One region of the Dactylosporangium sp. NPDC000244 genome, then DNA from elsewhere that is predicted to be linked to it. Evidence: riboswitches for the same ligand, from Rfam matches in the RefSeq annotation. Region 1 holds a riboswitch; each other region holds the start of a gene.
What was found. A riboswitch is a leader RNA that binds a small molecule or an ion and turns the genes downstream of it on or off. The one in region 1 is predicted to bind cobalamin.
Positions count from the first base shown of each region.

Region 1 (3,230 bases):
GGTCGAACAGGGCAGCGCCGCGGACGTCTTCGCCGCACCCGCGGACCCGTACACCCGGAGGCTCGTCGATGCTGCGCGTTGACGGACTGTCCAAAGTGTACGGCCGGCGGCAGGTGCTGGCCGGCATCACGTTCACGGTCGCGGCGGGGGAGACCGTCGCCCTCGTCGGCGCCTCCGGCGCGGGCAAGACCACCGTCGGTCAGTGCGTCGTGGGACAGGTCCGGCCGACGACCGGCACCCTGCGCTGGAACGACCTGCCGATCCGCCGCTCGCTGTGGCACACCGGCCGGGAGCGCCGCTGGCGCCGCGACATCCAGCTCGTCCAGCAGGACCCGCGGGCCGCCCTCAATCCACGGTGGACGGCCGGGCGCAGCGTCGGCGAACCCGCCCGCAACTTCCCCGGCGGCCGGACCGCGGCCGAGCTGTTCGAGCGGGTCGGGCTCGATCCCGCACTCCGGCACCGGTACCCGCACGAGCTGAGCACCGGCCAGTGCCAACGGGTCTGCATCGCCCGCGCCCTGGTACCCCGGCCGAAGCTGCTGGTGCTCGACGAGCCGCTGTCCGCACTCGACCTGCCGGTGCAGGCACAGATCCGCGACCTGCTCGCCGAACTGCACCGCACCGAGGGGCTGGGCTACCTGTTCATCTCCCACGACCTCGTCGCCGTCGCCGCGCTGTGCACCCGCGTCATCGTGCTGCACCACGGCCGGATCGTCGAGGAGGCCGCCACCGCCGACCTGCTCGCGAACCCGGTCCACCCGCACAGCCGCGATCTGGTCGCCGACACCCCGACCCTGAAGTACGGCCCGGCATGAGCAGGCCGCAACTCGGTGCCCGGTTCACCGCACCCCGCGGGGTGCCCGAGGGACCCGGCTGGCACCATGCGACGGTCCTGACCGGCCCGATGCTGCACGAGCTGGTCGCGGACCACGCCCGCGCCCGGGACACCGGCCATCTCGTCGCGGCCGCGTCGCTGCTGTTCTGCCAGTACGTCAACCAGGTCACCGGCCCCGTCCTCGCCCGCTGCTTCCTCGAGGACCGCATCGTCGACGCGGCGGCCGCCGGCACCTGGATCCACATCGACGGCGGCCGGCTCGACAACGCCGCGTTCGCCGGTGATGCGGCCGGCGACCGGCCCCGCGACGACACGACGACGGACTGGCTCGTCGAGCGCATGCTGGACGAGAACTTCGCCCCGGCGATCGACGCGTGGCACCGCATCACCCGCGTGGGCCGCCGAACCCTGTGGGGCAACGTCGCCAGCGGTATCGCCACCGCGATGCGCAGCATCTCCTGGACGCAGGACGACCCGGCCCGCTTCGTGACCGACACCGTCGCGCTGCTCGACCGGCATCCGCGCACCCGGGACCTGTGCGTGGTGGCGGACCTGCCGGCCGGTGGCAGCCGCTGGCAGGTACACCATCGGCGCACCTGCTGCCTGATGTACAAGACCGGCGACGGCAGCTTCTGCGCCACCTGCGGCGTGCTCCCGGCGCCGGAGCGAGCGGCCCGGGCCCGCCGCATGGTGGACACCGCGGCCACGTGACCGCCGGCCGGCAGTGACGCACGGTGATGCGACCCGCGCGACACGCCGACACACCATATGGTGGTTCGCTTTCTCGATGCCTCCCATATATGGTGTTGCTCGCAGCTGGTTCGGCCGCCCCTGCGGGATGGCCGTGGCAACAGGGAACCCGGTGTGAACCCGGGACTGCCCCGCAGCGGTGAGTGGGAACGAAAGCCGTCAACGAAGCACTGGGCCGCCAAGGTCTGGGAAGCGACGGCCGGTAGATGGCTGAGAGGCCGCGCCCGCGAGTCCGAAGACCTGCCAGCGCACCGTGCGCCAAACCGGGCGTGCGGTGGTCGGAGGCCGCGTGGGACGGCCGACGCCAACGCGGGTGACGGCGTGCGCCGTCTCCCTGTGGCGTCGTCCCCCTGCGCGCCAGCCACGGGTGACGAGGGGGACTCATGACGGTCACGCAGGACGCGGCCGCAGCGGGCCAGGCGGCGGCGCCGGAGCAGCGGCGGCACGCGATGCAGGTCCGCAAGCGCAACGGTGATCTGGAACCGGTCGACGTCAACAAGATCGTCAAGGCGGTCGAGCGGTGGGTCGCCGACCTCGACGAGATCGACCCGCTGCGGGTCGCCACGAAGACGATCAGCGGGCTCTACGACGGGGCCACGACGGCCGAGCTGGACAGGCTGTCGATCCAGACCGCGGCCGAGCTGATCGGCGAGGAGCCGCAGTACTCCAGGCTCGCCGCCCGGCTCCTCGCGGCGTTCGTGGACAAGGAGGTCCGCGGGCAGGCGGTCGCGAGCTTCAGCCAGTCGATCCGCTACGGCCACCAGCTCGGCCTGATCGGCGACGAGACGGCCGCGTTCGTCGCCGCGAACGCCCGCAAGCTCGACGATGCCGTCGACCTCGGCGGGGACCTGCGCTTCGAGTACTTCGGCCTGCGCACCGTCGCCGACCGCTACCTCCTGCGCCACCCCGAGACCCGCCTCGTCGTTGAGACGCCCCAGTACTGGCTGCTCCGCGTCGCCTGCGGACTCTCGCAGACACCGGGCGAGGCGATCGGCTTCTACCGGCTCATGTCCTGCCTGGCCTACCTGCCGTCCTCGCCGACGCTGTTCAACTCCGGCACCCGGCACACCCAGATGTCCTCGTGCTTCCTCGTGGACTCGCCGAAGGACGAGCTCGACTCGATCTACGAGCGGTATCACCAGGTCGCCAAGCTGTCGAAGTTCTCCGGCGGCATCGGCATCTCCTGGTCGCGCGTGCGCGGGCGGGGCGCGCTGATTCGCGGTACCAACGGGAAATCCAACGGGATCGTGCCCTTCCTGAAGACGCTGGACGCGGGTGTGGCCGCCGTGAACCAGGGCGGGCGGCGCAAGGGCGCGGCGTGCGTGTATCTGGAGCCGTGGCACCCGGACATCGAGGAGTTCCTCGAGCTTCGGGACAACACCGGAGAGGAGGCCCGCCGCACGCACAACCTCAACCTGGCCAACTGGCTGCCGGACGAGTTCATGCGCCGGGTCGAGGCCGACGCCGACTGGTCGCTGGTCGACCCGTCCGACGCGCCGGAGCTGCCGGACCTGTTCGGCGCCGACTTCGACGAGGCCTACCGGGCCGCGGAGAAGCGCGCCGTGCGCACGGTGAAGGCCCGCGAGCTCTACGGGAAGATGATGCGCACCCTCGCGCAGACCGGCAACGGCTGGATGACGTTCAA
Region 1 is NZ_JBEPEH010000050.1:6,035-9,264, forward strand. It holds gene ABT369_RS48835 (dipeptide/oligopeptide/nickel ABC transporter permease/ATP-binding protein) at 1-82, shown strand, start outside; gene ABT369_RS48840 (ABC transporter ATP-binding protein) at 69-815, shown strand; gene ABT369_RS48845 (IucA/IucC family C-terminal-domain containing protein) at 812-1,546, shown strand; cobalamin riboswitch at 1,636-1,847, shown strand; gene ABT369_RS48850 (ribonucleoside-diphosphate reductase subunit alpha) at 1,969-3,230, shown strand, end outside.

Region 2 (3,230 bases), on a different contig from region 1:
GATGTCGCCGTAGGTGTCCGCCCGGGCCATCGGCGGCACCAGGTGGTCGACGAGCGTGGCATGGGCGCGGCGCTTGGCCTGGGTGCCCTCGCCGGGGTCGTTGACGAGGAACGGGTAGATGAGCGGCAGGTTGCCCAGGGCCGCGTCCGCGCCGCAGCCGGCCGACAGCCCGACCGTCTTGCCCGGCAGCCACTCGAGGTTGCCGTGCTTGCCGACGTGCACGACGGCGTGGGCGCCGAAGGAGTCGGCGAGCCAGCGGTAGGCGGCGAGATAGTGGTGCGACGGCGGCAGGTCCGGGTCGTGGTAGATGGCCACCGGGTTCTCGCCGAACCCGCGCGGCGGCTGCACCATCACCACGACGTTGCCCCGCCGCAGCGCGGCGAGCACGATGTCGCCGTTGTCCGGGTCCACGAACAGCTCGCCCGGGGCCGGGCCCCAGTGCTGCTCCATCCCGGCGCGCAGGTCCTCCGGCAGCGTCTCGAAGAACGCCCGGTAGCGCTCGGCCGGAATCCGCACCGGGTTGCCGCGCAGTTGCTCCTCGGTGAGCCAGTTGACGTCCTGGCCGCCGGCCGCGATGAGCTCGTGGATGAGCGCGTCGCCGTCGGACGGGAAGCCCTCGCCGAGGTCGTAGCCGCGCTCGGCCAGCGCGGCCAGCAGCCGCACGACGCTCGCGGGCGTGTCGAGGCCGACGGCGTTGCCGATCCGCGAGTGCTTCGTCGGGTACGCGCTGAGCATCACCACGATCCGCTTGTCCGCGTTCGCCAGGCCCCGCAGGCGCGCGTGGGCCGCGGCGATCCCCGCCACCCGGCCCGCCCGCTCGGGATCGGCGACGTAGACGGTGAGGCCGTCCTCGTCGATCTCCTTGAACGAGAACGGCACCGTGATGAGCCGCCCGTCGAACTCCGGGATGGCGACCTGGGTCGCGGTGTCCAGCGGCGAGAGCCCGTCGTCGTTACCGTCCCACGTCTCGCGGCTGCTGGTCAGGCACAGGCCCTGCAGGATCGGCACGTCCAGGGCGGCGAGCGCGCCCACGTCCCAGGCCTCGTCCTCGCCGCCGGCCTGCGCGTCGGCCGGGCGGGTGCCGCCGGCCGCGAGCACGGTCACGATGAGCGCGTCGGCCCGGCCCAGGGTGCCGAGCAGCTCGGGCGGGGCGGTGCGCAGGGAGGCGGCGAAGACCGGCAGGGGCCGTACACCTTCCGCCTCCAGCGCGGCGCAGAGGCCCTCGACGAACGCGGTGTTCCCGGCGACGTGGTGGGCCCGGTAGTAGATGACGGCGACCGTCGGCCCGTCCACCGGCGCGGCCTCGCGGTCCAGCACGCCCCACGCGGGGGTCTCGACCGGGGCGGCGAAGCCGTGGCCGGTGAGCAGGACGGTGTCGCAGAGGAAGCGGTGCAGCTCGGCGAGGTTGGCGGCGCCGCCGAAGGCCAGGTAGGCGTGGGCCTGCGCGGCGAGGCCGGCCGGGACCGTGGAGTGGCTCATGAGCTCGGCGTCGGGGGCCTGTTCGCCGCCGAGGACGACCACCGGGAGCCCGGTCGCCAGGAGCGCGTCGAAGCCCTCCTGCCAGTCGCGGTACCCCCCGAGGAACCGCACCACGACCAGCTCCGCGCCCTCGGCGAGCCCCGGCAGGTCCTCGACCGCCGTGCGCGAGGGGTTGGCCAGGCGCCACGCGGCACCACTGGCCCGGGCGCTGAGCAGGTCGGTGTCGGACGTCGACAACAGCAGGATCACGCCGGGTCCTCCCTCGGGGTCCGCGCCCCAAGACGGTGGGATGGGTCCGGCGGCGGAGAGTATCCTGGCTTGCCGGAAATCGTCTCTCCGGTTCACAGTGGCGGGACCGTCCCGGATTCGCACCGGGTTCCTCCACGTCGCCGTTGCACAGCGCCGTCAACTCTTCAGGACGAGCGTGTGTGCCGTCAAGCGCAGGTAGTATCCGCCGCGTGCAGGCTCCCAGCGGACGCGACGCCCCCGACCGGTGCCCCGGCGCCGTGCAGGTCCACGCGGCCGCCGACGGCGGGCTGGCGCGCGTCCGGCTGCCCGGCGGGCGGCTCACCGCCGCGGGGCTGACGGTCCTGCGCACCGCCGCGGCCGAGCTCGGCGATCCGGCGCTGGAGCTCACCTCGCGCGGAAACGTGCAGGTCAGGGCGTTGAGGCCGGGGGCCGAGCACGAGCTCGCGGCCCGGCTCACCGACGCCGGGCTGCTGCCGTCGGCCACCCACGAGCGGGTCCGCAACATCGTCGCCAGCCCGCTGAGCGCGGCCGTGCGCCCCCTGGTCGCGGCGTTCGACGCGCTGCTGTGCGCCACGCCGGCCCTCGCGGGGCTGCCGGGCCGGTTCCTGGCCACCGTCGACGACGGCCGCGGGGACGTGACGCCGCTGCTCGGCGACGTGGGCCTGCACGGTTCCCGGCTGACCCTGGCCGGTCGCCCCACCGCGCGGCACGGCGGCCCTGAGCTGCTCGTTTGCGCCGCCGAGGCGTTCCTGGCCGAGCGCGCCGCGCAGGCCTCGAGGGCGTGGCGGCTGGCCGAGCTGGACGACGGCCCGGCGCGCGTCGCCGCGCGGCTGGGCACCACCGTCTCGGACATTCCGCTCACCCGGCTGGACCCGCCCGAGCCCGGCATCCATGGCTCGTCCGCCGTGCTCGCCGTGCCGCTCGGACTGCTCACGCCGGCCCAGTCCGCGGCGCTGGCCGGAGAGATCATCGTCACGCCATGGCGCACCGTGGTCGTGCCCACATCGACGATGCCGCAAGCTGTGGCGTCCGGGCTCGTCGCGGACCCGGCCTCGCCGTGGGCCGGGGTGACGGCGTGCGCGGGCCGGCCGGGGTGTGCCAAGGCGCTCGCCGACGTTCGCGCGGACGCCCGGGCCTCGGTGCTCGCGGGCTCCTCGGAGCCGGCGCACTGGGTGGGCTGCGAGCGGCGCTGTGGCGCACCGAAGGGAAGGCACGTGGAGATGTTGGCGACGGCGTCCGGCTACCAGCGCAGCGTGCGCGGATGAGCGACTACATCCGCGACGGCGCCGAGATCTACCGGCGCTCGTTCGCGACCATCCGGGCCGAGGCCGACCTGTCCGGGCTGCCGGCCGACGTCGCCCAGGTGACGGTCCGCATGATCCACGCCTGCGGCATGGTCGACCTCCCCGCCGACGTCGGCTACTCCCCCGGCGTGGTCGCGGCCGCGCGCGCCGCGCTGCGGTCGGGCGCGCCGATCCTGTGCGACGCCGAGATGGTCGCGT
Region 2 is NZ_JBEPEH010000001.1:79,486-82,715, reverse strand. It holds gene cobN (cobaltochelatase subunit CobN) at 1-1,728, opposite strand, end outside; cobalamin riboswitch at 1,766-1,901, opposite strand; gene ABT369_RS00360 (ferredoxin-like domain-containing protein) at 1,938-2,993, shown strand; gene ABT369_RS00355 (precorrin-8X methylmutase) at 2,990-3,230, shown strand, end outside.
Region 2: it holds a riboswitch for cobalamin, as region 1 does, so the genes downstream of both, cobN (cobaltochelatase subunit CobN) here and ABT369_RS48850 (ribonucleoside-diphosphate reductase subunit alpha) in region 1, are expected to answer to the same signal.

Region 3 (3,230 bases), on a different contig from region 1:
CGGCGGCCCGGTCGGCAGCGTCGAGACGCACACGTACACGATCACCACCACCGGCGGCAAGCAGACCAAGAAGGCTCAGGTCAAGGCGTCGGCGAAGGTCATGGACACCGGCCGCGGCGGCAACTGACGCCGCGCGCCACCGCCCGGCCATGCGCGATGATGTCGCCATGGGAGTGATCTACGACTATTTCGCCGCCGACTCCGACGAGCAGGCGGCCGCGGCGCTCGACCTGCCCGGCGGCCCCGGCGGGCCGGACGGCCACGACGGCCCGGTGGTCTCGTGCCGCATCGACCCCGCAGTGCGCCTCGGCGAGCTCGCGCGGCTGTTCGCGGGCGTCGACCGCTCGTCCGGGGCGCCGATCGCGGCGACCCCGGACTTCGACCAGCTGGTGCTCCCGATCAGCCCGGACCTGCGCGCCGCTCTGGCCGCCGCGACCCCGGCCGAGCTCGACGCGGTCGCCGAGCCCTGGTCGCGCATCGAGGAGTTCGACGGCGGCTTCGCCCCGCCCGACGCGGCCGAGTTCCTGCACTCGCTCGCCGAGGTGAGCCGCGCCGGCAAGGGCCTCTACTGCTGGATCTGCATCTAGGCGTCGGGTGTCGGGTTTCGGCGGGGGTGGCGACTTGCCCGGAATTGAGCGGGTCGCGGTCGGCTAGCGTGCCGCGGATCGCGTACTGCGACCTGGACGACGACGAGGCCTGGGGGCACATCTTCACGATCAACCCCGACGGCACCGGCAACGCCCAGGTCACCTTCGGCCCGGGGACCGACGAGGCCCCCGACTGGCGCGCCGGCTGATCACCAGCGGTCCTCGTGGCGGACCTGGTGCAGCGGGGAGCGGCGGCGCCACCCGTGCCGCTCCAGGTCCGGCACCTCCATCAGCCGGCTCACCGGCCCGAGGCACAGCCACGCCACGGGCCGCACGCCGGGCGGGATGCCGAGCAGGCCGCGCAGGAAGTCCTCGCGGTAGAACGACACCCAGCCGACGCCGAGGTCCTCGGCCGTGGCCGCGAGCCACAGGTTCTGGATGGCGAGGCACACCGAGTAGAGGCCGGCGTCGGCGATCGCGTGGCGGCCCAGCACCGCGGGGCCGCCGCGCTCGGCGTCGTACGTGACCACGACCGACAGCGTCGACTCCAGTACCCCGTCGATCTTGATGCGGGCGAAGCGGGCGGCCGCCTCGGCGTCGAGGGTCGCGGCGAACACCTCGCGCTCGTGGGACACGTGCGCGTGGAAGGCCTCGTGCAGGGCCCGGTCGCGCACGACGACGAAGTCCCACGGCTGGGACAGCCCGACGCTGGGGGCGGCGTGCGCGGCGCCGAGGATCCGGTCGAGCGTGGCGTCGGGCACCGGCGCGCCCGTGAACTCGCCGCGCACGTCGCGGCGGCGGTTGATGATGTCGTACAGCTCGTGCGTCATGGCAGGCTCCCGCTGCGCTCACGCCCCGGGCGGGCCGGGGCCGTCAGTCGCGAGGCCGGTCTTCGGACTCCCGGATCGTCGCCTCACCGCCCGCCTTCCCAGCCCGTGCGGGCCAGTGGCTACGCGTGCGCGTGTGGGCGGCGGCTCCCCGGTCACCGCGGCGGGCCCGTGCCGGATTCGCACCGGCTTCCCAGATTCTCCCCGCCGTCGCCGGCGGGGCACCTCGCTTCAGTACTTGCCGCCGCGAAGGGTATCGCACCCCCGACTTTCGTCGGGGGTGGCCGCGGCGTTTCGGCAGATCCGCCCGGGCGCGCCGCTGCCTAGCGTCGGGTGGCATGAACCGCAGACTGCTCGCCCTCGCGGCCGCCGCCGTCGTGCTGTGGCCCGCCGCGCCGGCCCAGGCCGCGCCGGCCGCACCGACAACCCCGACGCCCATCGACACCTACCTGCGCCAGGCCCTCGACGGGACCGGGCTGCCCGGGCTCTCCGCCGTCGTGACGCACGGGGACGAGGTCGTGCACGCGGCCGGCTACGGCCACGACTCGACGGGGGCGCCGGTCACCGCGCGCACGCCGATGCGGGTCGCCTCGGTGACCAAGTCGTTCACGGCGACGGCGGTCATGACGCTCGTGGACGCCGGGAAGGTCGCGCTGGACGAGCCCGTCGCGGACCAGCTCCCCGAGTTCCGGATGGCCGACCCGCGCGCGGCCCGCGTCACGGTGCGCCAGCTGCTCGACCAGACCTCCGGCCTCGCCGACGGCGGCGTCGACATCCCCGCGGCCGAGTCCACCGCCAGCCCGGCCGCGTACGTGGCGGCGCTGCGGTCCGGGCACCTCGCCGCCGAGCCCGGCACCGCGTGGGCCTATTGCAACGCCAACTACGAGATCGCCGCCCGGCTCGTGGAGGTCGCCGGGGGCGTGGGCTTCGGGCAGTACGTCCGGATGCACGTCTTCGAACCGCTCGGGATGACCGGCAGCTCCGTCGGGGGCGCGGCGGCGGACGGCCACATCTCGCTCTTCGGCGCCTGGGTCGCGCGGCCGGAGCTGCGCGCGTTCGGGGCGCACGGCGGCGCGGGCGGGGTCGTCACCGACGCCGAGGACATGGGCCGGTGGCTCATCGCCCAGACCGGCCACGGCCCGCAGGTCGTCCGGCCGGAGAGCCTCGCGGCCATGCACGCGCCGTCGAAGGTGCGCGACTACGCGATGGGCTGGGGCCCGACCGACGTGGACGGCCGCGAGCTGCTCGTGCACTCGGGGAACCTGTTCACCTACACGGCCGTCGAGGCGATCGATCCCGCCACCGGCTACGGGTACGCGGTCATGACGAACAGCGCGGGCCTCTACGACGACACGTACGAGGTGCTGCGCGGCCTGGTCGCCCTGACCCACGGCGCCGAGCCGCCGGCCACGGGCGGGCAGCGGCAGCGGATCGAGCTCGTGCTCAAGGCGGCCGACCCGCGCGAGCTGATCCTCGGCGTGCGCGCGGTCGCCGGCGGCGCCGCCTACCTGTCGCCGCGCATCGCCCAGAAGGTCATGACCCGCCTCGGCGGCGACCGCCTCGCCCGCGCGGAGGCCGCCCGGCGGCGCCTGGACCGGCTGACCCCGCGCGAACGCGACGTGCTCGGCGGCGTCGGCCGGGGCCTGTCCAACCAGGAGATCGCCGCCGAGCTGCGCCTCTCCGAGGGCACGGTCAAGGCCCACGTGAGCGCGATCCTGCTGCGGCTGGGCCTGAACAACCGCGTCCAGGCCGCCATCCTGGCCTACGAGGCCGGCGGCTGAGCCGGTATCCCACGTTCGTCCGGTTCGCGCCGGAC
Region 3 is NZ_JBEPEH010000021.1:137,986-141,215, forward strand. It holds gene ABT369_RS28955 (hypothetical protein) at 1-127, shown strand, start outside; gene ABT369_RS28960 (hypothetical protein) at 168-587, shown strand; gene ABT369_RS28965 (TolB-like translocation protein) at 656-796, shown strand; gene bluB (5,6-dimethylbenzimidazole synthase) at 797-1,417, opposite strand; cobalamin riboswitch at 1,454-1,658, opposite strand; gene ABT369_RS28975 (serine hydrolase) at 1,753-3,195, shown strand.
Region 3: it holds a riboswitch for cobalamin, as region 1 does, so the genes downstream of both, bluB (5,6-dimethylbenzimidazole synthase) here and ABT369_RS48850 (ribonucleoside-diphosphate reductase subunit alpha) in region 1, are expected to answer to the same signal.